4 regions of the Rhizobium sp. G187 genome follow, and region 1 is predicted to be linked to each of the others. Evidence: riboswitches for the same ligand, from Rfam matches in the RefSeq annotation. Region 1 holds a riboswitch; each other region holds the start of a gene.

Region 1 (7,884 bases):
CGGCCGAATCCGAGGTCGAGATGTCGATCAACGCATACCAGGGATGGATCGAGTTGAGCGGATCGCGCACGCCGGGAATATGTTTCGTGGTGAACTCGATGCCGATGCGTGGCATCAGCTCGAAACCGGTCAGCGCCGAGCCACAGCGTTGCGATGCCGTCTCGAACAGGTGAAGGGCGGCCTCCGGCGACGCAAGCCCGGCATAGGCGACCTGCCGCCCGCGTGGACGCGGCACCATCTTCAGCACCGCCCCGGTGATCACGCCCAGCGTGCCTTCCGCGCCGATGAAGAGGTCGCGCAGATCATAACCGCTATTGTCCTTCTTCAGCCGCCGCAAGCCATCCCAGATCTCGCCGGTTGGCAAAACGACCTCCAGCCCGAGGCAGAGCTGGCGCATATTGCCATAGGCAAGCACTGCCGTGCCGCCGGCATTGGTCGCGAGATTGCCGCCGATCCGGCAGGAACCTTCCGAACCGAGCGACAGCGGAAAGAGACGGTCATGTGCTTCGGCGGCCTTCTGGACCTCTGCAAGGATCGCCCCGCCATCGACCACCATCACATCGGCAACGGGATCGACTTCGCGGATCCGGTTCATCCGTTCAAGCGACAGAAGAATGTCCTGACCGCCTTCGCGCGGCACCTGCCCACCGACAAGGCCGGTCCGGCCGCTGACCGGCACGATCGGCGTTCCGCTCTGGCTCGCCAGTGCCATGATCGACGAGACTTCCGCAGTCGTGCCGGGCTTCAGTACCAGCGCCGAAACCCCATGATAGAGCCCGCGATTTTCCGTGAGATATGGGCGGATGTCCTCGGCCGAGGTCAGCGCATTTCCAGCGCCGACAATGTCGATGAAGGCCTGCAACAGCTCTGCAGTCATGGTGTCCGTCTTGATATCCGTTTTCGCAAGCGTCATCCGAGGCTCTCGTCCTGTTCCAGAGGCATGTCGCGTGGGGCCGCCGCCCGCATCAGCCGGTCGTTGATCGCCTCACCGAGGCCGGTGTCGGGAATGGATACGACAGCAATGCCAGAGGAGCCCGATGCATCGGCCTGTTTCAGATAGGCAAAGAGATGGCTCGCTGCCTCGGCAAGGTCGCCGGCAGGGCTAAGGTCGAGCACCAGGGCCGCCGTGTCGTCGCCGTCGATCCGCCGCCCACCGAACGTGATCAGCGCCTCGCGGGCCTCGATCCTGTCGGCCTTCAGACGAACAGGGGCATTCGGGGCATAGTGGGAGGCCAGCATGCCTGGGGCCTCAATGGCCGCCGTACCCGCCGCCTTCGGCCGCTCAACCGACATGCCCGTCACGCTTTCGATCGCTTCGACCGAAATGCCGCCCGGCCGTAACAGGCGGATGCGTCCGTCCTCGACCTTGAGGATCGTCGATTCCACACCGACGGGGCAGGGGCCGCCATCGATGACGAGTTCGATCCTGTCGCCGAGATCGGCCTCGACATGCGCCGCAGTTGTCGGGCTGATCCGGCCGGAGGAATTGGCGCTGGGGGCGGCGAGCGGTCGACCGAAGCGGGCGATCAGCTCGCCGGCAAAGCCCTCCGGCACGCGAATCCCGACACTGTCGAGACCGGCGGTCGCCAGCGGATGAATGGGGGAGGTCGACCGAAGCGGCAGGACGAGCGTTAGCGGTCCCGGCCAGAATCGCTCGGCCAGCCGCCGCGACAAGGGATCAAAGACCGCATGCGTCTCCGCCATGGCAAGATCGGCCATGTGGCAGATCAGCGGGTTGAAGCGCGGCCGTCCCTTGGTTTCATAGATTGCGGTGATGGCCGCCGGATTGCAGGCATCGGCTGCAAGTCCATAGACCGTCTCGGTCGGTATGGCGATTGGTCGCGCGTGCGAAAGCACCGTGACCGCAGCACCGATTGCCGCTGCCCGTGCTTCACTTCCCACATCGCCGATTGCAATCATCTTGGCCATTCGCACCGTCCGGGCTTTGTTTCCACCGTCCTTAGCGCGTTCGGCTCCTGAGGATCAAATGGGTTTTTGTCGCGGTGATCCGACGAATTTTAGCCCGTTGAAATTTAAGGGAGCAGAATTCCTTACAATTTTAGCTGTCGATGTAACTGAAAGAAAGAAGTCTTCTGTTTAGGTGGCATGCAAGGGACAAGAATGCCTCAAGTGGGAACCATCAGATGCAGCAAGTCAAGAATCCTGCCACCAGCATTGCGCTTCGGGTCGCCACCGCCATGCACCAGATGGGCATCGATGGCCTGCCGCGCAATTACGAACTCGTTTATGAAGCCTATTCGGGCAACAATCCGGAACTGGTTCGCGATTTCATCGCGCTGGGCAAGGTCAAGACGCAGGAAGCGCTCGACGAACTGGGCCGCCGTTATCTGCCCCACCACCACGAAGATGGCCTGCTGGCCCGCCAGAACGGCCAGGTGCGCGCCGAGATGAGCAACTTCATCACGCTGCTTAACGAGGAAAAGATCTCCCTGACGGACTATGGTCGCGTTATCGGCCATGCCTCGAAGTCGATCATGACCGAGGTCGATCTGGAAGGCACGCCGCTCGGCCAGTCGATCAAGATGCTGAAGGCCGCAACCGAGAAACGCGCGCATCAGAACAGCAATGTTGTGCGGGCCGTGGTCGACAAGACCGCGTCGCTGGCCGACATGCAGCGCGAGGCCGAAGAGGCAGAGGCCGCAAAATTCGTCGATCCGGTCACCCGGCTTGCCAGCCGCCGCGCCTTCAACAAGGCGGTCGCCAAGATCTATTCCAATGCCGATATGCCCGTGCTGTGTGGCGTCGCAATCGGTGAAATCGATGACTATGTCCGCATTCAGGAGCAGATGGGCCCGGCTGTGGCCGAGCGCTTCCTTCTCCAGGTCGGCAAGGTGCTGGAGGCCGTGTCGGGCGGTGGAGACCTTGCCTGCCGCTTCGACGGTGGCCGTTTCGGTCTTCTGCTCTATACATCCGACCGTGACGAGATCTCCCGTGTGGTCGATCTCGTTCGCGCCAAGCTGAAGGCCAGTTCGCTGGTGGGCTCGAATGGCGGCCGAAGCCTCGGCCAGCTCACCATGTCCTTCGGCATCTGCTTCTCCGAGCAGGCCCCGAACGCCTTCGATTTCACCAATTTCGCCGACAAGGCGCTGGCCACATCGCGCACCAATGGCGGCGATACGGTCACCATCTACGGCGCCAATGACTATGTGTCCAAGGACTGGCTGCTCTACAAGAAGAAGCCGGTCGGCGGCTTCGGCGCATGATCGAGCCCGATCAGCGCACCGAGGCCCCGCTCACATCTTTGCGATGATGGCGCGCAGAGCCTCGTCGCGGGCTCCGAGCATCAGGACGTTCTTCAGCGCTTGTTTGGGGTCGCGTGTGTTGAACAGCAGGCCGTTGTCGCGCACGCTCTTGTCAAGGGTCATGGCACTCGCTTCCTTGTCGGGGCGGATAGCGACAGCGAAATACATCCGGTCATAATTCGGTTTGATGTGACGAAAGAATTGCCGGTCATCGCCGATTTCCGCCTGGAAATTGGCGATGTAAAACGCCCATCGGACCTTGGAAAACTTGCGGGATGACGTGTGAGCTGCCGTGACGTGGCAGTAGCCGAGATGGGGAATTTCATCGAGCGTCCGGTGAAAGATCATCTTCGGAAACTGGATCGAACGGTGGAAACTGTTGATCTGCTTGTGTGTCTTTACCCCCGCTGCCTCCAGCCTGCGGCCCGTGCGCTCAGCGACTTCTTCATAAGTCAGATAGCGGCGTTCGTCTGGAACCCAGTCTTCCAGATGTTGCGCAAAGGGACCGTGTCTGAGGTAGTCGGAAGCCTTGTTGTTGCGTGCGGGTTGCGATGTCCGGGCCGTCTCGAAATATATATGCTTTTGCATGGGAAAGAATGTCCCCTTGGATGCCTCTGTAACGGTGGCAACTGTAACTTTTCACAGTTAACTGCAATTTTCGGTTATGGGAATTTTCGGATAAAGTGGCTGAAAAAGTGAGCGATTTTCGTCGTGGTGAAAATTTGCGCACAGGCGCTGTCCCGACCTCCGGACATCCACGGAATTCGGATGTTTGGTGGTGAACAGGGAGACCGCTGCTGCGAATGTGGCCTGTCCGTCGCTCAGAGCTTTTGAATGATTTTGCGCAATTCCGCGTTGCGGGCGCCCAGCATCAACACGTTACGCAGAGCTTCCTGTGGGTCCTGCGTGGTGAACAAGAGGCCATTCTCGCGCACCGTCCGGTCGATCGCCATTGCCTTGGTTTCCGCCTCCGGCTTCATCGCGACGGCGAAATACATACGGGCATAGCTCTGCCGGATCTGGTCGAAGAAGGATTCGCTGCCGCCGAGCTCTGCCACGAAGTTGGCGATATAGAAGGCCCAGCGCACATCGGCATATTGCGCGAAGTTCGTCCGTGCTGCAGTCACATGGCAATAGCCCAGATGCGGGCTGTTGTTCAGCGTGCGGTGGAAGATGAGTTTTGGAAAGCGGATGTCGCGGTGCACCGCGTTGATGCGCGCATGGGTCGTCTCGGCTGCTGCCTCAAGCCGCTTGCCCGTTCGCTCGGCAACTTCTTCATAGGTCAGATAGCGTCGTTCATCTGCCAGCCAGTCCTCGCGGCTGCGCGAAATGCGACCTGTGCGCAAGAACTCGGTATGCTGTGCCTTGGCCAGCGCCTTCGCGTCGCTTTTCTTTGGCGATGCGTAATATCTGAGTTTCTGCATGTCGATATCCCGGCCCTGACAGACGCGCGCGAGAAAAGCTCGACGCAGCCTGATTGATGGCGATTTGCAGATAGTATCGCTGAAACACGTTTCCCGAAGCTTGCCAGTCGCAAAAGCTCAAAACATCTCCGCCGTTGGCCATTTTGCGCCATCGTGACCTGTCGTCCGGAATGCGGCATTGCTTAGACGCAAGTAAAGTAACGAAAATTTCTCCACGGGCGCTGGACAAGCGAAGTTGCGACATGTCGCAAACACTTCCGACCGTGTCGTTTCGCAGTGCGGCGAGAATTTCGACCGTGTGATTAGATGAACCCAAGCTCGAGGTGCCGCCCAGCTAGGGAGGGTGGAAATCGGGAAGCCGGTCAAAATCCGGCGCTGCCCCCGCAACGGTGGTGGAGAATGCGCTTCGGCAAAAGGCCACTGGGGGCAACCCTGGGAAGGCGCCGGCGCGGTCCGTGAATGGACCACTCCTTAGCCCGGAAACCAGCCTCGGGAAACGAACATTCAAGGTCGCGGAGGGCGGCCGGAGATGCGTCAGGTCCGCTTCCCAAGGAAGCGGGGCGATCCTTCTCCGCTCTTCTCCGCCAGCGCTTAAACGAGGACGACATGGACCTGCAGGCGACGATACTGCGACAGCTCAAAAACCGCCGCGAGGGTTTCTCCCTTGAGCAGCCCTTCTATATCGACCAGGATTACTTCAAGCTCGATATGGAGCAGATCTGGTATCGCGACTGGCTGTTTGTCGGCCATGATTGCGAAATCCCGCGCGCCGGCAATTATTTCACCGCACAGATCGGCGATTATCCCGTCGTCATGGTGCGCGGCAAGGATCAGGTCATCCGGGCCTTCCACAACACCTGCCGCCATCGCGGCCACCGCGTCTGCACCCAGGATCGCGGCGCATCTGCCAAGCTCGTCTGTCCCTATCACCAGTGGACCTACGATCTCGATGGCTCGCTCGTCTTTGCCCGCCAGATGGGCGAAACCTTTGACAAGAGCGAATTCGGCCTGAAGACCGTGCATTGCGAAAGCGTCGCCGGCTACATCTTCATCTGCCTGGCCAATGATGCCCCCGATTTCGCCCCCGTCCGCGCCTCGATCGAGCCCTACATGAAGCCGCACCGGCTGTGGGAGGCGAAGGTTGCCCACCAGAACACCATCATCGAGAAGGGCAACTGGAAGCTCGTCTGGGAAAACAACCGCGAGTGCTATCACTGCGCCGGCAATCACCCGGAGCTCTGCCGCACTTATCCGGAAGCCCCGACCGCAACCGGCGTGCAGGGTGCAGGCGACGACCCGTTCATCTCCGAACACTGGGCGCGCTGCGAAGCTGCAGGCCTGCCGTCCGAGTTCAAGATGGACCCGTCCGGCCAGTTCCGCACCGCCCGCATGCCTCTGATCCAGGATGCCGAAAGCTACACCATGTCCGGCAAGCGTGCGGTGAAGAAGCCGCTCTCGGCCGAGGTCCCGATCAGCCATATCGGCACCATGCTGCTCTTCCACTATCCGACGACCTGGAACCACATTCTTGGCGACCATGCGATTTCCTTCCGCGTGCTGCCGCTCTCGGCTGAGGAAACCGCCGTCACCACCACCTGGCTGGTCAACAAGGATGCAGTCGAAGGCGTTGACTACGACCTCGAGGAACTGACCCATGTCTGGAACATGACCAATGATCAGGACCGGTCGATCGTCGAAGAAAATGCTTTCGGCATCCGCTCGCCGGCCTATGAGCCCGGTCCTTACTCGGTGGACCACGAAGGCGGCGTGATGCAGTTCGTCGAATGGTACACGACCTTCATGATCAACCGCTTGCAGGGCGACAAGGCCCGCCTGACAGCGGTGGCGTGAGATGAATATCGCCGTCACCCAGTATCGCCATGTCGATGAGATGCGCCCCTGGTCCGACCGGGAGCATCTCCTTGAGTGTGTTGCCGTCACGCCGGAAGCCCCCGACGTGATGACCTTCACCTTCAAGCCGAACAAGCCCGGCCTCTGGTTCCGTTATCTGCCCGGCCAGTTCGTGACGCTCGAAATCCCTGTCGGCCCCGAGCCGGTGATGCGCACCTATACCCTGTCGTCGAGCCCGTCTCGTCCCTATACGGTGGCGGTCACGGTCAAGGCGCAGGCCGACAGCATCGGCACGCGTTGGATGTTCGATCACCTGAAGCCGGGCATGGCGCTGAAGGCGATCGGGCCGCTGGGTGACTTCTCCTATGCAAAGCACCCGGGCAGGAAATACCTCTTCATCTCCGCCGGCTCCGGCATCACGCCCATGGTGTCGATGACCCGCGACATGGCAGATCGGGCACCCGATAGCGATATCACCTTCCTCAATTGTGCCCGCTCCCCTGATGACATCATCTTTCGCTGGGAGCTGGAGGCCAAGGCGCGCGAGATGCCGCATCTCACGCTCGGCTTCATTGTCGAGCAAGTGTCGCGCGGCCAGCTCTGGTCGGGCCTGAAGGGTCGTATCGACAAGGCGAAGATCGCACTCCTGGCGCCTGACTTCCTTGAGCGCACCGTGTTCTGCTGCGGACCGGCGCCCTTCATGGCAACCGTTCGTGAAGCGCTTGAAGGCGCCGGCTTCGACATGAAGCAGTATCACGAGGAAGCCTTCCAGCCAGTCAAGCCGGAACTGCCGATCGTGGTCGCCGACCATTCGGACGGCGAAGCGGCAACCAAGGTCACCTTTGCCATGTCGGGCAAGGACGGTCTTTGTGCGCCGGGCCATACCGTGCTGCAGGCGGCGCGTGCCGCCGGCGTTCGCATCGGCGCAGCCTGCGAGTCTGGCCTTTGCGGCACCTGCAAGGTGATGAAGCTGTCCGGCGAGGTCGAGATGGACCACAATGGCGGCATTCTCGACGACGAGATCGACGAGGGCTACATCCTTGCCTGCTGTTCGCGCCCGAAAGGCGACATCGAGATCGAGGCCTGAGACAAGATTCCTTCATGTGAAGGCGGCGGTCCGGCATCGCCGCCTTCGATACGCCTGACTGGAGGGCTGCTGCCCTCCATGTTTCTCCCGATATGCATGGAACATCCGGCTGTTCTCGCCGTTAAACAGGGCTGGCGCACGCCAGGTTTCGTGATCCACCGTGAAAACTGGTGAATAGGATGTTAATCCTCAGTTCAGGCGGTGGCCGATAACCTCGGGTCAAGATCAGCGCGAAGCTCTCGCAAGCGTAGAGATCTCG
Region 2 (7,884 bases), on a different contig from region 1:
GAATGCCCGAAGAAAGCTGGACGTCGTAAACAATTCGCAGGCGGTGGCAGAAGCTGTCTGGCAAGGCCTCATTCCTCGCTTAATCGAAAGGCCCGAACAGTAAACGCAGGGTTGCGTCGATCTTATCACAGATTGCAGAGTTGAAAGCTGTCGCCACCGCCAGTTTCAAAACCAGGAACCAAAAGTCATCTTTGTTGTTCCATTCTCAACGAAGGAGCAAGCGCATGATCAGGATCATTAACGGTTCCCGCCGTCACCAATTTCCCTCCGACATCGATGCCATGCATCGGCTGCGGAAAAAGGTCTTCCACGATCTCCTTGGCTGGGACGTCTCCGTCCAGGAAGAATGGGAGATCGACAGTTACGACCGTGCCAACCCGCTTTACGTCCTCTCTTATGGCGATAATGGTGCACTTCGCGGGTCACTCCGCCTCTTGCCAACGCTCGGCCCGAACATGCTGGATGACACGTTTCCGATCTTGCTCGGCGACGGGCCTGAGATCCGCGCCGCAGACATCTGGGAATCAAGTCGGTTCTGCATCGACCCAGACATCTCGCAGGACCGTGCCAGCAATCAGGTCACGATCGCCGCTGCCGAACTGATGTGCGGCGTGGGCGAGCTTGGTCTTGCCTCCGGCCTCTCGCATATCGTGACCGTGACTGACGTTTTCCTTGAGCGCATGTTCAAGCGCATGGGATGCCCTGGAGAGCGCATTGCTGCACCACACCGGATCGGCTCGGTTCAGGCCGTGGCGGTTGCCTGGGAGGTCAGCGAAGACTTGCTGGAACGCATGAAGATCGTCGCCGAGATCGATGGTACGGTTCTCGAAGAACCGATGACACTGAACGCCGCCCGGGCTGCGTGATGGTGCGACGGCCGCCTCTTTTGGGGCGGTCGTCTCGACTTGTTTATTTTAGTGTCGGCCACTGCTACGTATGCATCAACGCCTATTGAATGGCGCACAGCAATACGTTCATTACCGAAAGTGTCGGCGTGGCCAAACGACGGATTCTTCCCCTGATCTTGCTGGTCGGCCTGACGATGGGGGGCAGCGACGCCCTTGCCGATGTCTGCCGCACTTTGGAGGCCAATTTCCACAAGGCCGTGCAACAGGCCGCAGATCCAGTCGCCGCCGCACGTTATGCCAGTGCCGTCGCCCAGCAAAACCTCGAACTGAGAAGGGTCCGCCAGGATCAGCGTCGGCTTCGCTGCTTGAACTCCTCGATCATTCAGGTCCGCCCAGATGGCGGTAGCGACTGTGGCGACATCGCCAAGTCCATCGATAGAATGGAAGAGAACCTCTCGATCCTGACCGCAAAACTGAAAGAATTGCGCGGCCAGCCAACGCGAGAGCAAAGGATCGACGAACTCGTCGCCAATGGCTGTAGCCTGGAAGGCATCGAAACAGACGAGCAGAACGTGCGGACGCCGTACCTCGATACAGTCCCCGAGGTTGATCGGGCGAGTAAGAATCTTGGGCAATTCGAAAAACCGCGCCTCCTGCCGACCGGCAATGTCCGAACGCTCTGCGTCCGGACCTGCGACGGTGGCTTCTTCCCCATTTCGTCACAGAGTTCGGCGACCTATTTCGAGCGTGACGCCACCCTGTGCCAGAACATGTGTCCGGGCGTAAAGACAGAGCTGTTCTATCAGCCCCCCCTTCAAGGAGATGCCGCAGACATGATCTCTGTGGCGACTGGCCAGTCATATCGCGACCTGCCGTCAGCATTTGCTTATCGCAGCCGCGGCCGTGATGAGAGTTGTTCCTGCAACTTCTCCAGCAATCGCGGCAGTGGTGCGGGCATCGCCAAACAAGCTGAACCGCAAACGTCCATCCGCCAGCTGAGCGCCCCCTCTGTCAGCTTGCAGAACAAGTCGATTCCAGCACCAGAGCGAGATCTCGACGAAGCGGCGCTCGGCGCACGCAAGGTTGGGCCGGTCTTCCTGCCGCCCGACAAGGGCACGATCAACCTTCGGAATCCTGCCCAGCCCGGCCCTCAACCATTGCAGGAATGACCGCGTCAGAAGCAAAACCTGGCTCGTCCCAACCATCCAGATGCACGAGACTGCCGAGCGGCAACCGACTGCGCCAGCCTTTGACTTCCAGTTCGGGTTGGCAATAAAGTTCAGCGACGAAGCCGACGCACAAATAGCCGATGATATGGATATGCTTGGGAATACCGAGCACAGCCTTCACATCCTCCTCGTGGAAGATGCTGACCCAACCAACCCCGACACCCTCGGCCCTCGCAGCAAGCCAGAGGTTCTGGATGGCACAGACGGTTGAATAGGCGTCCATATGCGGATTGTGGGTGCGACCGAGAACGACAGGCCCAGCACGGCCGGGATCACAGGTCACGCAGATATTGAGGGGTGCCTTCTCTATGCCCTGCAGTTTCAGGCTGTCATAAATCGCGCGCTTCTCCTCAGGAAACATCGCGGCGGCCTCGCGATTGGCCCTCTCAAAGGCTTCGCGAACAGCACGTTTGCGCGCTGCATCGCGAACAAGAATGAAGTCCCAGGGTTGCATGAAGCCAACGGATGGCGCCGCGTGAGCAGCGTCCAGCAGACGCATCACCAAGTCATCCGGCAAGGGATCGGAGACAAACTGGTCCCGCACATCGCGCCTTGTATGTATGGCGCGATAAACCGCGGCGCGTTCGGCTTCGGAAAATGAGGATGCGGGCGCTAGTGCGCCCCGGTACGCGTCGTGCATCGCTTGGTCCCCAACAATGCGCAACCGCCCGCCGTCCGCGCGGGCTAGTCCATGATGTCAGGCCGGTCTTCTGACTCGGCGTCCTCCGTTTCACGCAACCTTCCCGATCATTCCGACCAGTGGCTGGGTCTCCCCCGCGTGAACGTCAGCCTTACAGCGTTGGGCACGTGCCGGAATTGCACCGACTTCCCGATTCTCCCGCCTGCGCGGGCACCTGACAGCCCAAGGCTTACACCCTGATTGGAGGCGCGCGCAAGAAGTCTGGCCTGGCCTATGGATTTTCCGGGAAGTAGCGCACATAGGCAAAGGCTCCGCCATCGGGAGACCAGTTCGGCACATTGATCGTGCCTTGCCCGCCGAAGAGTTCGAAAAGAACTTCCTGATTGCTGCCGTCCATATCCATCAGGCAGAGTTTGACATCCTTGTCGCGCGGATGGTCGAAGACATCTGGCGCATAGGAAAGATAGAGAACCTTGTCGTTGTTCGGCGACGGATGCGGAAACCAGTCCCCGGAATCGCTGTTTGTCAGGCGCTGCACGTCACGGCCGTCAGGGCGCATGCGCCAGATCTGCATCAGCCCGCTGCGACTGGAGTTGAAGTAGATCCATTCGCCATCCGCCGACCAGTCAGGACCATCATTGCGTCCCTCACCCTGTGTCAGACGCAGTTCGTCTCCGCCATCGACCGGGATGGTGTAGATGTCAAAGATATCATCACGGATGCCGCAATAGGCAAGCGTCTTTCCATCCGGTGACCAGCCATGCCAATAGGAGGGCATGTTTTTCGTCACCTGACGCGGCATGCCGCCTTCGGCCGGCAGGACATAAATACAGGACTGACCAACCAGTGTTCTGTCGCAGATCGCCAGCATGGAACCATCGGGCGAAATGCCGTGATCATTGTTGATGCGAATTGCAAAACCGGTATCGACCTCTTCCGGCTCGCTATCTTCATCAAGCCAGATCCGATGCAGCAGTCCATCACCATTGATCAGCAGATACGAACCGTCCGGCGACCAGTTTGGTGCTTCGACCAGAAGATCTGTTTCCCAGACCACGGTCGAGGTTCGGGTTTCCATATCATAGATTTCAACCGAACTGCGCATCACACCATCTTTCTGCCGGGACAAGCGCCCGAATCTCTATTGTACGCGTGCCGTCTGCTATTGCTCAGTCACGATCGCGGTAGCGATTGGTAATCGGATAGCGGCGATCTCGGCCGAAGTTCTTCTTTGTGATCTTGACGCCGGGTGCGGACTGGCGACGCTTGTATTCCGCCAGATAGAGCAGATGCTCGACCCGGTGCACCGTTGCAATCTCATGGCCACGCGCAACGATCTCGTCGACGCCCATTTCCCGCTCCACCAGGCATTCAAGGATGTCATCGAGCACCGGATAGGGCGGCAGCGAATCCTGGTCTGTCTGGTTCGGACGAAGCTCGGCGGATGGCGCCTTGGACAGGATGTTGGCCGGGATGACCTCCCCAGAAGGTCCGAGCGCACCGGGCGGCACATGGCTGTTGCGCCAGGCGGACAAGGCATAGACCTGCATCTTGTAAAGGTCCTTGATCGGGTTGAACCCGCCATTCATATCGCCATACAGCGTCGCATAACCAACCGACATCTCCGACTTGTTGCCGGTCGTTACCACCATAGAGCCGAACTTGTTCGAAACAGCCATGAGAATGGTGCCACGCGCCCGGCTCTGCAGGTTTTCCTCGGTGATGCCGCTCTCCGTGCCTTCGAACATGTCCGAAAGCGCTGAGAGGAAGCCCTCAACCGGATCTGCGATCGGCACGATGTCATAATGGCATCCAAGCGCCTTCGCACAGGCTGCTGCATCGGCGAAGCTTTCTTCCGACGTATAGCGGTAGGGAAGCATGATTGTCCGCACCCGCTCCTCCCCCAGCGCATCGACGGCGATCGCCGCACAGATCGCGGAATCGATGCCACCGGAGAGCCCCAGAACCACGCTCTTAAAGCCGTTTTTGTTGACATAATCCCGGAACCCGAGAACACAGGCGCGGTAATCCGCTTCCTCACGCTCGGGGATCTTAGACATCGGCCCCTCGTCACAGCGCCATCCCTCGGCTGTCCGCTTCCAGGTGGTGACAGACAACGTCTCTTCGAACTGGCTCATCTGAAAGGCCAGCGACTTGTCGCCGTTAAAGGCGAAGCTTGCGCCGTCGAATACCAGCTCATCCTGTCCGCCCAACTGGTTGGCGAAGATCAGTGGCAGACCAGTTTCGATGACCTGGCGAAGCACGACCTGATGACGAACATCCACCTTGCCACGATAGTAGGGCGAACCGTTCGGCACGAGCAGGATCTCCGCGCCTGTCTCGGCGAGCGTTTCACAGACACCGAGATCATTCCAGATCTCCTCGCAGATCGGTACACCGATGCGCACTCCACGGAAATTCACCGGGCCGGGCATCTCGCCCTCGACGAAAACCCGCTTCTCGTCGAATTCGCCATAGTTCGGCAAGTCGATCTTGTCGCGCAGAGCAAGGATGCGTCCCGCATCCAGGATAGCCACGGAATTGTGTCGGCCTTTCTCTCCCAGACGAGGGAAGCCGATGATAACGCCAGGACCGCCATCCGCCGTATCCTTCGCCAATTGCTCGACGGCTGAAAGGCAAGCCTGCAGGAAGGCAGGCTTCAGAACGAGGTCTTCCGGCGGATAGCCGGAAATGAACAACTCGGTCAGCAACAGGAGGTCAGCCCCCTGGCTGCCAGCATCCTGGCGCGCAGCGCGCGCCTTGGCGAGATTGCCGGCGACATCGCCGACCGTGGGATTGAGCTGCGCAACGGCAATGCGCAGGACATCTGAGATTTTCTTCGGTTCGCTCATGAAGTCGGTTTACCCGCTTGCAGACGATCTCGCAACGTCACCCGCCGCGCTTGCGCGCGGGAAATGGTGCGACCGGAAAATCCGTCGAAATTACACTGGGAACACCGAGGTAACCATCATAGTTCATGTGGCATTCATGACGGTTATGTGACAGCTAAAGAAAGAATTCGTGTCGTCTGCCTGCCCTCCGGAGACAGCCTTGGAAAAGTTCAACGCAAAATCATTGGTGACCAGCTTCGGTTCGACGGGTGACGTCGCTGCACGAGGCGATCGGGCAGGCGCCAAGGTCATCCGGATCGCCGGGCAGCTGACCCTGGTTACCCTCACGGCGCTTATGGCGGTCTTTGCGAGCGAATGGTTTGCCCGCGGCGATACAGCCGACATTTTGCCCTATCTGACGTCGACGATGCGGCCGGGCATGATTGCGGTCGGCGTCGTCGCGCTGGCGATCCTGGCGCTCGACGCCCTGCTGGGTCGCTCGTTGCAGTCGGCGGTTCTCGTCGTCCCTATGGCCGTCCTTCCGGCCTTCTTCTCCGGCCAAAAACAGCAGTATCTGTCTGACCCGCTCTATCCGAGCGACCTGCTCTTCGGTCGGCAAATATTCGAACTTCTGCCGGCCATGGTTGCTGCACAGCCGCTTTTGGCTGTCGCCGTATTCTCCGGCGCGGCTGTTGCCATTTCAGCCGTCCTTTACCTGATCATTCGCGGCCGCAAGATTTTCCCGCCGCTCTCGGCGTTTGGCCGGGTGACGCGCCTGGTCATCGCCTTGCCGATCCTCTTCGGTTTCGCCAGCATCATGAATCCGATGACCTATTCGGAGACCAGGGATCGGCTGAACATCATTCCCATGCTTTGGGACCAGACCGAGAATTACCGTCACAACGGCTTCCTTCTGGCCTTTGCGATCAACGTACCAATGGCCAAGGTCAGCGCGCCAGATGGCTATGGCAATCTCGCTGTGTCCGACATCCCGACGGATCGCATCCCAGCGACCTTTTTCTCCGGGCGTCGCGCCGACGTGATTTTCCTGATGAGCGAATCCCTCTGGGACCCTACCCGTCTCAAAAATGTGGGCTTTTCCGCCGATCCGATGCCGACAATTCGCGGCAAGCAGTCCGGCAATGTCTTTTCGCCTGAGTTCGGCGGCATGACCGCCAATGTCGAATTCGAGGCGCTGACGGGTTTCTCCAACGCGTTCCTGCCCTATGGCAGCATCCCTTATCAGCAGTATATCCGTCGTCCGGTTCCCTCGCTTGCAACCTTCTTCGAATCGAAGGGTTACAAGACCAAGGCGTTTCATCCGTTCCAGAGCTGGTTCTGGAACCGGAAGAAAGTCTATGACGCGCTCGGCTTCCAGGAGTTCCACTCTGAAGAGACGATGCCTGTCATGAGCAAGCGTGGCCAGTTCGCCTCCGACGACGCCCTTACCCGCTACATCATGGACGAGGCAGAGCGCACCGAAGGTCCCTTCTTCTTCTTCGGCGTGACGCTTCAGGGCCACGGTCCTTATGAACCCGGCCGCTATGCAAAGAATGCCGTGACCCTGGATGCGCCGATGATGTCGCCCGCCAATGCCAGTGCGCTTGCGACCTATACGCAGGGCGTAAAGGAGGCCGACGATAGCCTGAAGACGCTGATGGACTGGGCGAAGAAGCGCCAGCGGGAAACCATTATCGTCGTCTTCGGCGATCACCTGCCGCCGCTGAACGAGGTGTATACGCAGAGTGGTTACATGCCGAATGTCGTGGCTACGCGGCGTGCGTCGGTCGAGACCATGAAGCGCGAACACGAAACACCGCTTGTGGTCTGGTCGTCGAAGCGTGGCGTGCAGAAGAACCTTGGCACCGTCAGCCCTGCCCTTTTGCCGCATTACATCGTCCGTCTCGCAGGCTACCGCCACCCCTTCTACACGGGGGTCCTGGGACGGGTCAGCGAGCGCTATACCGTAATCGACCGCCACCAACTGGTAGGTCGCGGCGACAAGGCCCAAGCGGACTGGTCCCTGTCCGGCCAAGTCGATCCGCTGATCCGCGATTATCGCTATCTGCAGCACGATATGATGTTTGGTGAAGGTTATTCCATGGAGCGTTTCTTTCCCGAGCAGGAGGGTCGCCTTGCTCCGGCAAGTTGAGTGGCCGAGCTTATTTCTCGACGCCATTTGCAGCCAGTGCGAAATCTCGCCTGTTGCGGGTTTCACGGAAATAATTCATAGGCATATTTTGCGATAGTAAGCGTAGTGCTTTACAGCAGTTATATCTGCTCTGTTGAAGCATTGCATCGCTGCCGCTTCATTAGGCCTTTGAAATCGAGCTATT
Region 3 (7,884 bases), on a different contig from region 1:
GCGTACGGTCGAGATAAGGTGTCAGGCGCAGCAGGTCGGCTGCCTTGCGGACCTCGCGGTCAATAGTGGCCGCGTCCTTGCCGGCAACGCGCATCGGCGAGGCGATGTTTTCGTAAACCGTCAGCGCCGGATAATTGATGAACTGCTGATAGACCATCGCGACGTTGCGCTTCTGGACGGGAACCGCCGTAACGTCCGCGCCATCCACGACAATGCTGCCGGACGTCGGCTTATCGAGCCCCGCCATAAGTCGCATCAATGACGTCTTTCCCGACAGGGTCGGGCCGAGCAGGACGTTGAGCGTTCCCCGCTGCAACGTCAGATCGGTCGGATGGATGTGATATCCCCCCGCGACCATTTTCGAGATATTTCGCAGTTCAAGCATTTTTCCTCGGGCCTCCTCCAAACCGTCGGTCATTCACGTCTGCACTATGCGGCGGCACCCATCCTCAGATAGATGTCCAGTCCCTTCGCCTCCTCCGGCGTCAGGAATAATCCTTGCTTTGTCCGGCGCCACAGCACGTCTTCCGCGCTGACCGCCCACTCCCGCTCAACCAGCCAGCGAACCTCAGCCTCGTAGAGCGTACCACCAAAATAACGGCCAAGATCCTCGATCCTTTGGGCCGCACCAAGAATCTGCTTTGCGTCTGTCCCATAGCAGCGGACAAGCCGCTCGGCATGGTGACGCTGAATGAAGGGGTAGGCTTTGATGAGATCTACAACCACAGATGCGGCAGCTGTCGCATCGAAATCACCACCGGGCAAACGGCTTCCAGCCGTCCAGGATTTCCCCTTTTCTCCGATTGCGTCAGCGATCTTCTCGACAGCATGCTCGGCCAAACGCCGGTAGGTCGTGAGCTTGCCGCCGAACACGTTCAGGAGTGGCGGCTCGCCGTCTTGCCCCTCGACCTTCAAGACGTAGTCACGCGTCGCTTCCTGGGCCTTGGATGCGCCATCATCATAAAGCGGGCGCACGCCCGAATAGCTCCAGACAATGTCTTCGCTTCGAACCGGCTCCTGAAAATATTCGCTCGCGGCATTGCAGAGGTAATCGACCTCCTGCGCGCTGATACGAACATCCTTGGGATCGCCAGTATAATCCTGATCGGTCGTGCCGATCAGGGTAAAATCGCCCTCATAGGGGATGGCAAAGATGATGCGGTTGTCCGGATTCTGGAAGAAATAGGCCCGCGGATCTGAAAACTTCTTCCGGACGACGATATGGCTGCCCTGCACGAGGCGAACATTGTGCACGTTGTTGCGGCCGAAGGCGCCAGCAAGAACCTGATCGACCCACGGTCCAGCCGCGTTGACCAACATCCGAGCCCGATGCGTCTCTACGGATCCATTGCGCTGGGATTTTGTCGTGATCAGCCAATGACCATCTTCGCGGCGAGCCGACGTCACCCGCGCTCGGCTCAAAATCCTGGCGCCCCGGATTTCGGCGTCCCGGGCATTCAAGACGACCATACGCGCATCATCGACCCAACCATCGGAGTATTCGAAGGCCTTGGAGAAAATCGGCTTGAGCGGACGCCCGGCAACGTCGCGCCGAAGATCCAGGGTCTTCGTCGCCGGCAAGAGTTTGCGGCCACCCAGATGGTCGTAAAGGAAAAGCCCGAGGCGGATCAGCCAGGCTGGCCGGATGCCACCCTTCTGGAACGGCAAGACGAAACGCAGCGGCCAGATCACATGTGGGGCCATCTGCCAGAGAACCTCGCGCTCCATCAGCGCCTCGCGAACGAGACGAAACTCGTAATGCTCAAGGTAGCGAAGACCGCCGTGAATAAGCTTGGTGGCGCCCGATGACGTACCGGAGGCGAAATCATTCATTTCCGCGAGCGCGACGCTATACCCCCGTCCCGCAGCATCCCGAGCAATGCCACACCCATTGATCCCGCCGCCGATGACGAAAAGATCGTATATGGGATGCTCAGACATGGGACCTCCAATTATTTCGCAATGCAGCATATATTGCAATTGCGAAAGCCCGTATATCTAATTTGAAAATCAAACGAGTGTCAAACGAAACTTAATTTTCGGTTCGATTCACCGGCAGCGCGTCCGTTTCGACGAGGCTCACTTCCTGTTCTGCGCAGATCGCCCGCAAAGCGGCGGAAGGGCAGTGATCGGTGATAAAGGTCTGAACCTGCGAGATATGGCCGATCCGCACCGGTGCGGTTCTTTCGAATTTCGACGCATCGGAGACTAGAATTACGTGTCGGGCATTGGCGATGATCGCCTGGGCCACCTTCACTTCACGGAAGTCGAAATCGAGAAGTGCGCCGTCCTCATCGATCGCCGAAACCCCGATCACGGCGTAGTCCACCTTGAATTGCCGGATGAAATCGACCGCCGCTTCGCCGACGATACCGCCATCAGCTCCGCGCACAACCCCACCGGCGATGACGACCTCAATCGAGGGGTAAACTCTCAAGCGATTGGCAACATTGATGTTATTTGTAATCACCATCAATTCACGGTGGTCAACAAGAGCTTCGCCGACAGCTTCCGTTGTAGTGCCGATGTTGATGAAGAGCGAGGCATTGTCCGGGATCATTGCGGCGGCCGCACGGCCGATCGCCTGCTTTTCCTGGGCCGCCATCGAGCGACGGGCCTCGTATTTCACATTCTCGTTGCTGCTGGGGAAGACCGCACCGCCATGAATACGGTTCAAGGCGCGGGCATCGCAGAGATCGTTGAGGTCCTTGCGGATGGTTTGCGGCGTCACAGCAAAGCGTGCCGCGAGTTCCTCGACAAGCACTCGACCATGTTCCTTAGCCAAGGCAATGATCTCGGCCTGGCGTGCAGACAACAACATGTTTCGCCTCCCCTACTTCGTTTGATTTCAGTTTATGGGAAAACGAAACTTGGGCAATAGGGCTGGGGGCGCTATCGCCGGCGCAAAAGGAGGATGAAGGTTACCCCACCGACAAGTCCCGTCACGACGCCAATCGGCATGTCCTCTGGCGCCATAATGGTTCGTGCGACAATATCGGCCAACACCAGGATGACCGCGCCGAAGACGGCAGAGATCGGGATGACCCGGACATTGTCGCTGCCAAAAACGAGGCGCACGAAGTGTGGCACCAACAGGCCGACAAATCCGATCGCTCCGGAAAAAGCGACCATGACCCCGGTCAACAAGGCAGTCACCACGAAGAGGGTGGCGCGGAAGCGCACCACCGAAATGCCGAAGGTCGCAGCCGTCTCATCACCCATCGCAAGCGCATTGATCTCACGGGACCGGACGATCAGGAAGGCAAGCGAACCGAAAAGAGCGATCGCCGGATAGAGCAAATGTGACCATTGGGCGAGGCCAAGCCCACCGAGCATCCAGAATATGACTGTATGAGCGGCACGCGGATCCGCAAGGAAGATCGCCAGATTGCCGAGTGCCGTCGCGACAAAGGCGATCGCCACGCCGGACAGGACCAGCCGGTCTGCTGCGGCACCGGCATAGCGAGACACACCCATAACGGCGAACGTTGCAAGCAAGGCACCGGCGAAAGCGAAAAGCGGCACTGTGACCAGCCCGAAGATCAGGCCGGAATGGAGCAATGCGATAATTGCGCCAAGCGCGCCGCCGGAAGACACGCCCAGCAGGTGCGGATCGGCCAGCGGATTGCGGGTGACTGCTTGAAGAACCGCTCCCACAACGGCAAGTCCAGCGCCGACCAGGGCGGCAAGAACGACTCGGGGAAAACGAACATCCCACACAATGCTCTCGCGCCCGGGCGACCAGGTCGGCTCAAACCAGTCAGGCACGAACTGATTGCCGACGATCTGCCACACGGTTTTCGCCGGGATGGGCGACGAGCCAAAGGAAACGCCTGCCGTGATGCAGAGAATGATGACCAGGCAGGCAATCCCTGTCCAGCCGATGATCTTGGTATGGGGCATGGAAATTCCGTTCGCACGCAGAGAGGGCCGCGACAGCGGCCCCGGCAGAGCGGTTTACATGTTGCGCGGATGGAAGGCATCGGCAAGTCGGCCGATAGCGTCAATGTTGCGCGGACCGGGCGTGGCTTCAACATATTCGAGTATGACAAAGCGGTCTTGCTTCACGGCGTCCATGGCCTTGAAGGCGGGGTTCTCCTTCATGAAAGCAATCTTCTGCTCGGCGGTCACATCGCCATAATTGACGATCACCACGACTTCCGGATTGCGCTCGATAACCGGCTCCCAGGAGACTTCCGTCCAGCTTTTTTCGACATCATCCATGATGTTCACCCCGCCGGCGGCTTCGATCATGGCTGTCGGGATACCGAAACGACCTGACGTGAAGGGCTTCTCCGTGCCGGAATCATAGACGAAGACACGCGTCGGCTTTTCGATCGCACCGATGCGGGTGGTAATCTGATCAAGGCCCGCACGATAACCGGCAACCAGCGCCTCTGCTCTATCTTCGACCGCGAAAATCCGGCCAAGATTGATGATATCGGTGAACATGTCCTCCATCGTCGGCTTGTTCTTCGCCATGATGTGGATGCAGGATTCGGTCAATTCGTAGACCTTGATGCCGAACGGTTCGAGCGTTTCGGGGGTGACCTCGCCGCCAACCTTCATGCCGTAGTTCCATCCAGCAAAGTAAAGGTCAGCGTCCACGTCGAGCAGCACTTCCTTGGTCGGGTACTTCGGCGAAAGCTCCGGGAGTTCCTTCACGCCTTCACGCAAGGTCTCATCCAGCGTCTTCCATCCCGAGACACCCGTATAGCCGACCATGTGATCCTGTAGCTTCAAGGCGAGCATCATCTCGGTCAGATTGACGTCGTTTGAAACGGCACGCTTTGGCGGCGCGTCGAAGGTGACTTCTCGATTGCAGCTCTTCACCGTCACCGGAGCCGCCAGTGCGCTGGTTGCGAGGAACGTGGCGACAACACCGAAGACCAATCGGGAGAACAAGGCGGCAGGCATGAGAGACCCTTTCAAAATCAGGAAGCGGCAAGGGAAAATGAGAAGCCGGACAATCGGCCGTGATCATCGGCTCTGTGATTGGCCGTCACACCGAAGGTACGAGACAGAAGTTTTTCGGTCAGAACCGATTTAGGATCGCCGAAAGCCGTCAGGGACCCGGCATTCATCAAGCCCACATGGGTGGCAAAATCGGTTGCCAGATTGATGTCGTGCAAGGTGGTGATAATGGTCAGCTTCAGCCGTCCCAGGAGGTCGAGAATCTCGAGCTGGTGTCGGATGTCGAGATGATTTGTCGGCTCATCGAGGATCATGATCTGCGGCTGCTGCGCCAGCGCGCGGGCGACGAGCACCCGCTGCTTCTCACCACCCGACAATGTCGAGAACTGCCGCTTGCCCATATCCGCCAGGCTCAAGTGTTCGAGCGCGTGATCAACCTGGTCGCGATCCTCGGCCGTCCAGCCGGATAGCCCGGTACGCCACGGAATTCGGCCCATCATCACGACATCGCGGACGTTGAATGGAAAGTCGGCCGGCATCTCCTGCAGAACAACGCCAACTTTCTGGGCAACGCGCCGGGCCTGCATCTGCCAGATGTCTTCGCCTTCAATATGAACCCGACCTTCTCGGGGCATAAGGCCACGGTAGAGGCAGCGAAGCAGGGTGGTCTTGCCTGCTCCATTCGGACCAATAATAGCCAATCGATCGCCGGCTTTCAGAGCGAAGCTGACGTCACGGATGAGAAAGCGTGCGGCATCCGGCCCCCAGCCGAGATCTGAGACCTGGATACCAACTCCTTGCGTGTCACAGCTCATTAGAGACGCCCCTGCTTGGTGTCAGGGGGCAGCGGGGTCCAAGGCATCCGCGCGCGAACCATGTCAGCCATGCCGATGCCACAGCATCCCGGGCAATGGATTAGCTGGTGATATGTGAGACTTGCCACGACTTTCCCCCCAAGGACTGACCGGGAGGCGAAATGGCAAATTTTTCATGCGCTGGCGACCAGCGCAATTTTCCATTCAGATCCATCGGAACACCCCGTCCGCTGCAGTTACATTTCTCTTGACGGCAGGTCTCCTGGCTCACGGATATGTGCAGATCATCAACCTTCCCGCGAAACTTCGCAGTGGCTTGGCGCTCTCACGCCACCAGGATGAACGGCAATCCGCTTACAGTTGCGGGGGCAGCCACGGTCTTGGTCCCTGTATGGGTCGTCCTCACCGTGTTCCCTATTAATCCCCTCGAAGTCATCCGATGAGGGAACCGTCCCCTTCTGAATAGGGTGCCAAAGCTCTGCTGGTCAAGCCCCTCACCTGCGCATCAATCAATTCCTGCGTTCTGTAATATCATTACAATGCGAGTGCAAGGAAATTCCCGTGCTTAGGCGCGTGCCGTCTCAGACGATGAAAGCCTGGAGAAACACCGGGCAAACGCGGGTAGTGCAGTCCGATCCCCCCAGTAAGAGACAGTCGCCAATCCGCCGCCTGCGGAAGTGGCATCTCCGGGCCAGCTCAGCAAGCCAGCCGGAGATCAGGCGCCGTTCCTACCTGTGCCGGAGGTCGATTGGAGGTCAAGCCTGAGGACGGCCCACGCTGCGACGGCGGATCTCGATAATCAGGACGCCGAGCAGGGTCGCGGCGATCAGGATGACACAGAGCGCGTTGATCGTTGGCGTAATCCCACTTCGGACCTTCGAGAAAACGTAGACGGTCAAGGTATCGTAGGGGCCGCGTGTGAAGAGCGTTACGTTGAAGTTCTCGATCGACTGGAAGAAAGCGATAACGGCGCCAGCACCCAGTGCCGGGTAGAGATGCGGCAGAAGAATGCGGCGCAGAACCATCATATGGCTTGCACCGAGATCAAGGGCTGCTTCCTCCAGCGAGCGGTCGAAACTCTGAAGGCGCGCAAGGACCAACAACATCACGAAGGCCGAGATATAGGAGGCCTGGCCGAGGACCGCGAGATGCAGGCCGGGGGCCACGCCGAGCGAATTCCAGAACAGCAGGGTCGATATGCCGATGACGGCGCCGGGCGTGAGCACGGGCGCGACCATCATTCCATAGAGTGTGGATCGGAGCGTGCCGCCGAGATTGTTGACGAGGATGGCAGCGGCGGTGCCGATCGGGACAGAGATCGCGACGACAGCGAGCGCAACCAGCAAGGTGTTCTTGAAGGCGTTCAGCAGGCGAGCATCGTTCCACAATTCGACAAACCACTGCAGGGTAAATCCCTGCCAGGGAAACACGGAGGGAAACCGCGTGTCGTTAAAGGCGGCGCCGCCCATGACCACCAGTGGCAGCAAGAGATAGGCAAGGAAGATTACGAGATAGACGCGAAACAGCCAGTCGGATTTCTGGGTCATGCCGGCCTCACTTCGCAATGTCGGACAGTTTGACGCGGAAGATCCGCATCACGGCGGTGACGAAGAGCGTGCACAGGATCAGAAGCAGGAATGCGTAGGCCGCGCCCGTATTCCAGTCGAGCGATTCGAACATCCATTGCTGGATGATTTCCGTGAACCAGCGCGAATTGGTCGACGCGAGCAGCGTCGGCACGAGGATAGACCCGGCCGAGAGCATGAAGACCATCACGGATCCAGAAGCGATGCCCGGTTTGGCATGGGGGAGGATCACGCGCCAGTGGATGCGCCACCAGGATGCACCCAGATCGTCCGCCGCCTCGATCTGGCTCGTATCGAGCGACTGGATCGCATTGTAGACCGGGAACAGCATGAACAGGACATAGGTGTAGACGAGGCCGATCATCACGCTGCGGAAACCAGTCATCCAGCGGATCGGGCGTTCGATGAGACCGATATCGAGCAGGATGTAGTTGAGCGGTCCCTTCAGCGACAGGATGATGAACCAGGCGAAGGAGCGCATGATTTCGCTGACCCAGAGCGGAATGGTGAGCAGCAGGAAGATGGTCGGCAGGCTCTTGAGCGATGCCTTTTTCGACAGGTAGTAGGCG
Region 4 (7,884 bases), on a different contig from region 1:
CGATGAAGGGATAGAGATGCGGCATTGGTCCGAACACGGCTTCGGGAAAGCAGGTTTCGGACAAGGCCAGCGCTTTGCCTGGCAGCCATTCGAGATTGCCATGCTTGCCCATATGGATGACAGCTTGAGCACCAAATTCGCGGCGCAGAAAAGCGTAGAAGGCAAGATACCCATGCGGCGGCACGAGATCCGGTGAGTGATAGGTTTCCTTGGGGTCGATATTGTAGCCACGGGCTGGCTGAATGCCGATGACCAGCTTTCCAAAGCGCATCAGTGGCAGGGCGAAGGATCCGTCGAGATGAAAGGGATCATGAACCGGATCACCCCAGCGCCCCACGACTCTTTCTTGAACTTCTTTCGGAAGAGATTGGAAGAAGTTTTTGTATTCACTTACAGCTAACCGTTCACGGATGATCCGCCCATCGGTCGCCGCATTGGTTGGGCCCGCCATCAAAGACTGGATCAACGCGTCGCCATCTTCAGGAAAATCGCCGACATCGTAGCCCGCGATCTGCATCGCCCGCATGACCTCGATCGTGCCGGCCGGCGTATCGAGCCCGACGCCATTGCCGAGACGGCCGTCACGGTTCGGATAATTGGCCATGACAAGCGCAACACGCCGCTGAGACGGCTCGGTATTGCGCAGTCGGACCCAGTTGGCGGCAAGCGCTGCGACGAAGCGCATGCGGCCCATATCGGGCTCATGGCTGACCAGATTGGTCTCTACCCGTTCGTCAAACCGGGCCTTCGACTTGAAGGAGACCGCACGCGTGAGCACGCGGCCATCGACTTCCGGCAGGGCGACGCTCATGGCCAGATCGCGGGCGCTCAGGCCTTGCGTTGATGCCTCCCAGGTGCTGCGTGGCGATGATGAAAACAGCGCCTGGAGAACTACGGCACCCGTTTCATCTAGGACGGTCCCGGAGTTGCGCGCCCCCGGCGTCGAGACAGCAAAGCCAGTTGTATTGATCACCACGGCCGGTGGCGCCTGGACTAAGATCGTTCTCAGTGTATCCACGGAGACCTGGTCTTTCAGGCTCGATACGAAAATCGGAAGCGGCGTGAGGCCCTCTGCCTGCAGCGCACCGATCATCGCTTCCACCGGCGCCGTTTCGCCGCTCTGAACAAGGGCCCGGTAGAAGCAGATGGGGACGACATCCCCTCTCGTTGGTTCCGGGGCAGTGTTCAGGGTTAAAGGCCGATCTTGCTCGGTGCCATGCCCCTTATCCGCTTTTCGGGCACCCTCTCCTTGGCCACGGGCTGAAGGAAGAGCCAGCGCTCGCCATTCCTCGACACCCATCACGCCCCGGCCCGGCCACCAGATTCCGGCCTTCAGCAAAGGGCGCGCCGGTTCGGGTTTTTCTACATCAGCCAGCATTGCCTCGGCATAGGCCACGAAGGCCCGGGCATTCGCTTCGCCACCCTCGGTCAAGTAGCTCCACAGGGCCTGTCGATCCTGCTCCATGCAGGCTTGAAATGGCTCCAGCCCGGCATCGGGCTTGTCGTCACCTGGCAGGACGATGATGGCGGCACCGGACCTTCGCGCTGCCGCATGCAGAGCCTCCAGCGCATACTGAAAATAGCTTGCCCCGCCGAGCGCCCGCACCACGATCAGCCGCGCATGGCGCGCGGTTCGCTCGATATAGGTGTCGACCGACATCGGGTGCTTCAACGCCATCAGGCTCGCAAGCCGCCAGGAAAACGTCTCGTCACCCCTTATAGCAACGGCTGCGGCGACGGCTGCCAATTCCGTGTCCGCCGCCGAGAGGAACAGAACGTCCCCGGCCGTTTGGCCGAGGTCGATTGCCTCGTCGCCGTCGCTGATCGACCCCTTCTGGGCAAGAAGCAGATGCATATCAGGCCGCGGCTGCCTCGACGTCCTCAACGACCGAGGCGAAATCCCATTCATGCAGTCCGATCACCACCAGGCGCGTTTCGCGCTTTTCGCTAGATGTCCAGGGGCGGTCGAAATACGTGTCGACGCGAGTTCCGACGGCCTGGATGACGAGGCGCATGGGCTTGCCGGGCACGTCGATGAAACCCTTGAGGCGAAGAATGTCGTGCTTCTCGATGACAGGCTTCAGCCGATCAATAAAGGCCGAGGGATCGGAGACTTCACCCAGCTTCAGAACAAAGCTTTCGAACTCATCGTGATCATGGTGGTGATCGTGGTCGGCGCCAGAGGCATGCAGCGCCTCATGCTCCAGTTCATGATGGGACTTGCGATTGTCGATATCGTCTTCAGTGCTGGCGCCGATCCCGAGCAGGACGAGCGAGGGCACTTCGCCGTTCTTCGCCTCGATCATCGAAGGTTTGCGGCTGGTGCGACCGGTCACCTCGGCGCGCACGGCAGCAATGCCAGTGGCGTCGAGCAGATCGGTCTTGTTGAGAACGATAAGATCGGCACAGGTCAGCTGATCCTCGAACAGTTCCTCGATCGGGCTTTCATGGTCGAGGTTGTCATCCTCGGCACGCTGTGCCGCGACCGCGTCATGATCATCGGCGAAGCGGCCCGCCGCGACGGCGGCACTATCGACCACGGTGACGACGCCATCGACGGTCACACGTGTGCGAATGTCCGGCCAGTTAAAGGCGGCGACCAGCGGCTGCGGCAGAGCCAGGCCCGAGGTCTCGATGACAATGTGATCCGGCTTTACATCGCGATCGAGCAGCTTTTGCATAGTTGGCACGAAGTCGTCTGCAACCGTGCAGCAGATGCAGCCATTGGTCAGTTCGATGATGTCGTCTTCCGTGCAATTGTCAGCGCCGCAGCCCTTCAACACGTCGCCATCCACGCCAAGATCACCGAATTCGTTGATGATGAGAGCGATCTTCTTGCCGCCAGCATTCATCAGCATGTTGCGGATGATGGTGGTCTTGCCCGCACCGAGGAAGCCAGTGATAACGGTCGCGGGGATCTTCTTCTGCAACATGGTTCAACCCTTCATTTTCAGCGGCAATCCGGCCGCAACGAAATAGACGTCTGTCGCCTCTACGGCGATCGACTGGTGGAGGCGGCCGGCATGGTCGCGGAAGGCACGAGCCATCCGGTTTTCCGGCACGATGCCGAGACCGACTTCATTGGAAACAAGGATGATGGAAGCGCTTAGTTTCGGGAGCAGCGCGGCAAGAGCTACGCCCTCGGCATCCACGTCTCGCCCCTCCTCCATCATCAGATTGGTGACCCAGAGCGTCAGGCAATCGATGAGGATGACGCTGTCGGATCGATCGAGCAATTTCAGTGCACCGACCAGATCGAGAGGTTCTTCATGCGTCGTCCAGGCATCGCCGGCGCGGTCTGCCTTGTGGGTCTCAATGCGGGTTTGCATCTCGTCATCCCAGGCACGGCCGGTGGCAAGATAGATGCGGTTAAGCCCGCTTTTGCGCGCCAATCCTTCGGCAAAACGCGATTTGCCGGACCGGGCGCCGCCAAGCACCAGTGTGGAGAGCCGATCATGGCCGCTCATGGCCGTCCTCCGTGGAGGGAGCCTATGGCGCGCGCAAACCGTCGACGGCCCCGGCAGGGACAGCCCATCTGAAACGTCGCCACGACAACCTCCGTGCTGGCAACGGGGAAATTTCCCCAATGTGGACACCATGTCCGCCGGATGGCAGGTCTCCTGGCTCACAGGTCGTGGCGCTTAGCCAACGGGTCTCCCTCGCCTTCCCGGAGTTTAGAGGCGACACGAAAGAGCGGACGATTCGTAGAGAAAGAGGCGTCCTGCCCCGGCTGATCGTGTCGCCACCCCAGTGGCTTTTCCGGCTTTGGCGAAGAACGGAGCAACGAACGCACCATGCGTATGCTGCCCGCCCAGCTTCATCCGGATAGGAGACCCTCGCTGCAATACAGTCGCGGGGTCGGCTGCGTTCGACATGCCCGACCTGGGTCCATGTCCTCGCATTCCCTTTTGCTTTCCGGATTGCATTCCTGCGATCCGAAAACCATCCGACATCAGAATTAGGCGGCCCCAACGCGCAAGTCAATCACGCCGACGACATGGGTTGGCGCGTCCACATGAGGACAAACAGTCACAGGGAAGGCATTCAGCGCTATGGCGCGAGGCAGTTCGGGTTGGTGGTCGCATCGCAGCCTTTACCGAGTCGGACGGCTCCGCTGGCGCCATCCGTCACCGTGCTGGGAGGCCTCGCCGCAGCGCGTGGCGGTGGCGCCTGAACGGGCGCATCTCCGTTTGCGGCAGGCGGCAGTGGGGCCTTCGTCGGCAAGGTCGGCGCGCGGGCGTCAGGGCGTGCTGCCTCTGCAGGTTTTGCAGGCCAAGCCGCGATCTGATCCATCAGCCGGGTCGACAGCGTCCGTTGTGGGGGTAGCCGTCTAACCTGCGGTGTTTTCAGCGAAAAGGCGTAACGGATGCGAGCTGCAATCTCCTCCGCCAAAGCCTCATTGGCATAACGCGGATCGTCTGTCGGCGCGTTGGCCACCAGCTGGCCCTCAGCCACCGGTTCGCCAGTTTCGACGGAGGTGGCGGTCACCGTAAAGCGGGCGCGGTCCATGCGGCGGCGCGCATTATCACCCTTGTCCAGGCGATCGATACGAACGAGAAGAACGACCCTTTGGGCGCCTTGCGGCGGGCGGGTTGCAGCAATCGCCGATCCCACCCGCTGATCGACGCTGCTGAGCAGATCAAGTGGCAGAGTGGCATTCGCCATCACGCTGACGCTGCGGATATTGTAGACGAGCGGCCTGCCGGTCCCCGCATTCGGCAAGCCGATACAGGAGGAAAGGCAAAGCATGAGCCCGAGCGCAATGATCGAGCGGAAGCTGCGGGCGAGCATTTCGGTCCCTGGCTGCTGATTCTACCAGCCAGAGCATCAGCCCATCATAGTTATCGACCGGTTAATCCCGCGACTGAAGGGCCGTAAACAACGACGCCGCAGCAGCGAATTCCCGGTAACGGCTTTCGCGTCTTGCTTGGGCCTCGGCATCCGTCCCCCAATGTTCGATTGTCCAGTCTTCATCGAGATGGGCAAGCGACCAGACATCGTCGAGATCAAAGGCGCCTTCGGCAAAGGCGAGACCGAGAATAGCCGACCCTGTCAGCGTCGTGACAACATTGATAGACGACAGGGCAAACGCGTCGCGATGCCGTTCCAGCGCCGCGGCGTATGCGGAGATGGCCTCAGATGGCTGAGCCTGGTGGATCACACCCTCTGCCAGAATGAAGCGCGCTGCATGCGCCTCGGCGATCCATGCCAGCACGGGGTCCCAGCGCGCAGCCTGGCGCTCAACGAGTTCCTTTGGGGCCTCGGCGCGGTAGCAAAGCATGTCCGAACCGGCAAAAAGCACGATCTCGTCAAAAACGGCATCAAGGCTCTGACTGACGGCGTCAATGGCGGTGTTGGACAGTCTCGTGATCGGCATGGTGCCAGGGTCAATCTCCTCGCCCTGCCCTGCCCATTCGGCAGCCACCAGTTCGGCAACCTCCAGGGTCGGCAGCACAAGGGCGTTCTTGGCCGGCGTCTTTACGGACTTGCCATCAAGCAGGATAGCGAAACCGCCCTCGTTCTCACCGATCGTCACGTTTGTGTAGAACCGCTTCGGCAGCGGGTGTTTCATCTGGATCTGCGCCCGCCGGACAGGATCTGCGTGGCTGGGTTCCGGCACGAATGTGCCAAAGATGTCCTGGCTGAGTTCGTCACGCATGTCAGTCTCCTCGAGCATTTCCAGCAAAAGCGCCTTGTTGGGTTTGCGTCCGGAAATGCGAAACAACAATCAGATAGGGCATGTCGGGCGACCTTGCGCCACCCGAGACAGCCTAGTGAATATAGGCCAGAAGGTCGGCCGGTTGGGTCACGACGGCGTCAGCGCCGGCTTTCCAGAGGTTGTCGACGTCAGCATACCCCCAGGACACGCCGATTGCTGTGGCGCCGGCAGCCTTGGCCATCTGCATGTCATAGATCGCATCACCAATCACGATCGTCTCGCGCGGTGCGATACCCGCCTCGGCGCAGCATTCGGCGACCATGGCCGGATGCGGCTTCGAAGGGCAATCATCGGCGGTACGGTTGAACAGGAAACGCTCCTTCAAGCCGTGCCCCTCCAGAATGATCTCGAGCCCACGCCTCGACTTGCCGGTCACGGCACCGAGCAAGATGTCGTCGCGGGCGATCAGCGTGTCGAGCACGGCGCGCATGCCGTCAAACATGGTTTCGCCAAAGCCGGACGTCTCGCGCACGTCTCGAAAGATCGATTTGTAGTGCGCCGCCATGGCAACAGCCTCATCGTCGGCATGGGGCTTGCCGTCCATGCGCGCGATGGCAATATCGAGCGTCAGTCCGATGATCGACTTTGTCGTCTCGAATGCCGGCTCCGGCTTGCCAAAGGCCATAAAGCTGTGGCGCATGACCTCATGGATCAGGCCTGCGCTGTCGACCAGCGTCCCGTCGCAATCAAAGAGAACCAGCTTCATTCGTCGTCCCTGTCACCATCGCGCTGGTCGAGGCCGAGCAGGTTCCAGGTCTGAACCATATGCGGCGACAGGGGTGCCGTGACCTTGAGACGCCCGCCATTGGGATGGGGCAGATCGATGGAGCGTGCATGCAGATGCAGACGCTTCTGCACACCGCCCGGAAAATCCCAGTTGTGGTCGTCGATGAAGTATTTCGGGTCGCCGATGATCGGATGGCCAATATGCAGCGCATGCAGGCGCAGCTGATGGGTGCGCCCCGTATAGGGTTCCATCTCCAACCAGGCGAGATTCTGGGCCGCGGTATCGATTACACGGTAATAGGAGACGGCGTGGTCGGCGCCCTCTTCACCATGACGGCAGACCCGCATGCGGTCGCCCTCGTCGGTCTGGTCCTTGACCACCCAGGTCGAGATCTTGTCTTCCAGCTTGCGCGGCACGCCCTTGACCAGAGACCAGTAGATCTTCTTGGTGTCGCGCTCGCGGAAGGCCGCCGTCAGCTTCTGGGCGGCGCCACGCGTGCGGGCGACGACCAGGACGCCGGAGGTATCGCGGTCGAGGCGGTGCACGAGGCGCGGCTTTTCACCCCGCTTGCTGGTCCAGGCTTCCAGCATCTGGTCAATGTGACGGTTGAGGCCGGAACCGCCCTGCACAGCAAGGCCGGCGGGCTTGTTCAGCACGAAGACCTTTTCGTCCTCATGCAGCAGCATGCGCGACAGAAGTTCGTGGTCGTCACCATGTTTCAAGTCGTGACTGGCGATCGGGCCGGTCTTCTTGGCGTCGACATCCATGGGTGGAATGCGCACAACCTGACCGGGCTGAACTCGGGCATCTGTCTTGACGCGGCCGCCATCAACGCGGACCTGACCCGAGCGCAGCAGTTTCTGCAACGCACCGAATCCGAGGCCCGGGTAATGGACCTTGAACCAACGGTCGAGCCGCATGCCCGCCTCGTCAGCCTGGACGGTGATATGTTCGATGCCAGCCATCAGTCTTCTTTCATCCTTGCGGGCAAAGCCCTCGTTCCGTGCCTTTAGTAGATTTCGGCCCTAAAGGGAAAGCGAAATGAGACAAAGGTCGCTCAGAACAGGCTACGCCCCAGGCTAAGACCTGAAAAGACGGCAGCAAAGGACAGCAAAAGACTGCCAGCGATATAGGCCATCCCCTGAAGTGTAGCCCCCCGCTCGACCAACACCAGCGTATCCAGCGAAAAGGAAGAGAAGGTGGTGAAACCGCCGAGGAAGCCGACAATGAGCAGGAGCCGTAGCTCCATTGAGGCATCAAACTTGCGCGCAAACAGTTCTGCGAGAAAGCCGATCGCGAAGGAGCCGACAACATTGACCGTCAACGTTCCCCAGGGAAAGGCAGGCCCAAGCAGCCGCGTCATCGCCAATCCCGTCAGGTAGCGACACACGGAGCCCAAGGCGCCACCAAAGGCAACGAGCAGAACATTGAACATGAA

Evidence for each region. A riboswitch is a leader RNA that binds a small molecule or an ion and turns the genes downstream of it on or off. The one in region 1 is predicted to bind cobalamin.
Region 2: another riboswitch for cobalamin. It lies ahead of bluB (5,6-dimethylbenzimidazole synthase); the one in region 1 lies ahead of ACSV9I_RS06395 (aromatic ring-hydroxylating oxygenase subunit alpha).
Region 3: another riboswitch for cobalamin. It lies ahead of ACSV9I_RS19420 (ABC transporter ATP-binding protein); the one in region 1 lies ahead of ACSV9I_RS06395 (aromatic ring-hydroxylating oxygenase subunit alpha).
Region 4: another riboswitch for cobalamin. It lies ahead of cobU (bifunctional adenosylcobinamide kinase/adenosylcobinamide-phosphate guanylyltransferase); the one in region 1 lies ahead of ACSV9I_RS06395 (aromatic ring-hydroxylating oxygenase subunit alpha).

What each region holds. Positions count from the first base shown of each region.
Region 1 is NZ_JBPUGM010000002.1:319,020-326,903, forward strand. It holds gene ACSV9I_RS06370 (FAD-binding oxidoreductase) at 1-913, opposite strand, end outside; gene ACSV9I_RS06375 (L-threonylcarbamoyladenylate synthase) at 910-1,929, opposite strand; gene ACSV9I_RS06380 (GGDEF domain-containing protein) at 2,145-3,224, shown strand; gene ACSV9I_RS06385 (DUF6656 family protein) at 3,255-3,851, opposite strand; gene ACSV9I_RS06390 (DUF6656 family protein) at 4,085-4,687, opposite strand; cobalamin riboswitch at 4,992-5,193, shown strand; gene ACSV9I_RS06395 (aromatic ring-hydroxylating oxygenase subunit alpha) at 5,294-6,538, shown strand; gene ACSV9I_RS06400 (hybrid-cluster NAD(P)-dependent oxidoreductase) at 6,540-7,625, shown strand.
Region 2 is NZ_JBPUGM010000001.1:408,934-416,817, reverse strand. It holds gene ACSV9I_RS01940 (helix-turn-helix transcriptional regulator) at 1-103, shown strand, start outside; gene ACSV9I_RS01935 (acyl-homoserine-lactone synthase) at 225-866, shown strand; gene ACSV9I_RS01930 (DUF2865 domain-containing protein) at 956-2,017, shown strand; gene bluB (5,6-dimethylbenzimidazole synthase) at 1,968-2,717, opposite strand; cobalamin riboswitch at 2,761-2,950, opposite strand; gene ACSV9I_RS01920 (TolB family protein) at 2,989-3,822, opposite strand; gene ACSV9I_RS01915 (NAD+ synthase) at 3,887-5,569, opposite strand; gene ACSV9I_RS01910 (LTA synthase family protein) at 5,904-7,700, shown strand.
Region 3 is NZ_JBPUGM010000008.1:28,955-36,838, reverse strand. It holds gene ACSV9I_RS19445 (ABC transporter ATP-binding protein) at 1-385, opposite strand, end outside; gene glpD (glycerol-3-phosphate dehydrogenase) at 430-1,941, opposite strand; gene ACSV9I_RS19435 (DeoR/GlpR family DNA-binding transcription regulator) at 2,033-2,821, opposite strand; gene ACSV9I_RS19430 (FecCD family ABC transporter permease) at 2,893-3,903, opposite strand; gene ACSV9I_RS19425 (ABC transporter substrate-binding protein) at 3,958-4,917, opposite strand; gene ACSV9I_RS19420 (ABC transporter ATP-binding protein) at 4,935-5,729, opposite strand; cobalamin riboswitch at 5,965-6,197, opposite strand; gene ACSV9I_RS19415 (ABC transporter permease) at 6,485-7,276, opposite strand; gene ACSV9I_RS19410 (ABC transporter permease) at 7,284-7,884, opposite strand, start outside.
Region 4 is NZ_JBPUGM010000001.1:859,391-867,274, forward strand. It holds gene cobN (cobaltochelatase subunit CobN) at 1-1,855, opposite strand, end outside; gene cobW (cobalamin biosynthesis protein CobW) at 1,857-2,933, opposite strand; gene cobU (bifunctional adenosylcobinamide kinase/adenosylcobinamide-phosphate guanylyltransferase) at 2,937-3,467, opposite strand; cobalamin riboswitch at 3,594-3,962, opposite strand; gene ACSV9I_RS04115 (hypothetical protein) at 4,051-4,791, opposite strand; gene ACSV9I_RS04120 (ATP12 family chaperone protein) at 4,853-5,659, opposite strand; gene ACSV9I_RS04125 (HAD-IA family hydrolase) at 5,772-6,425, opposite strand; gene ACSV9I_RS04130 (RluA family pseudouridine synthase) at 6,422-7,411, opposite strand; gene crcB (fluoride efflux transporter CrcB) at 7,504-7,881, opposite strand.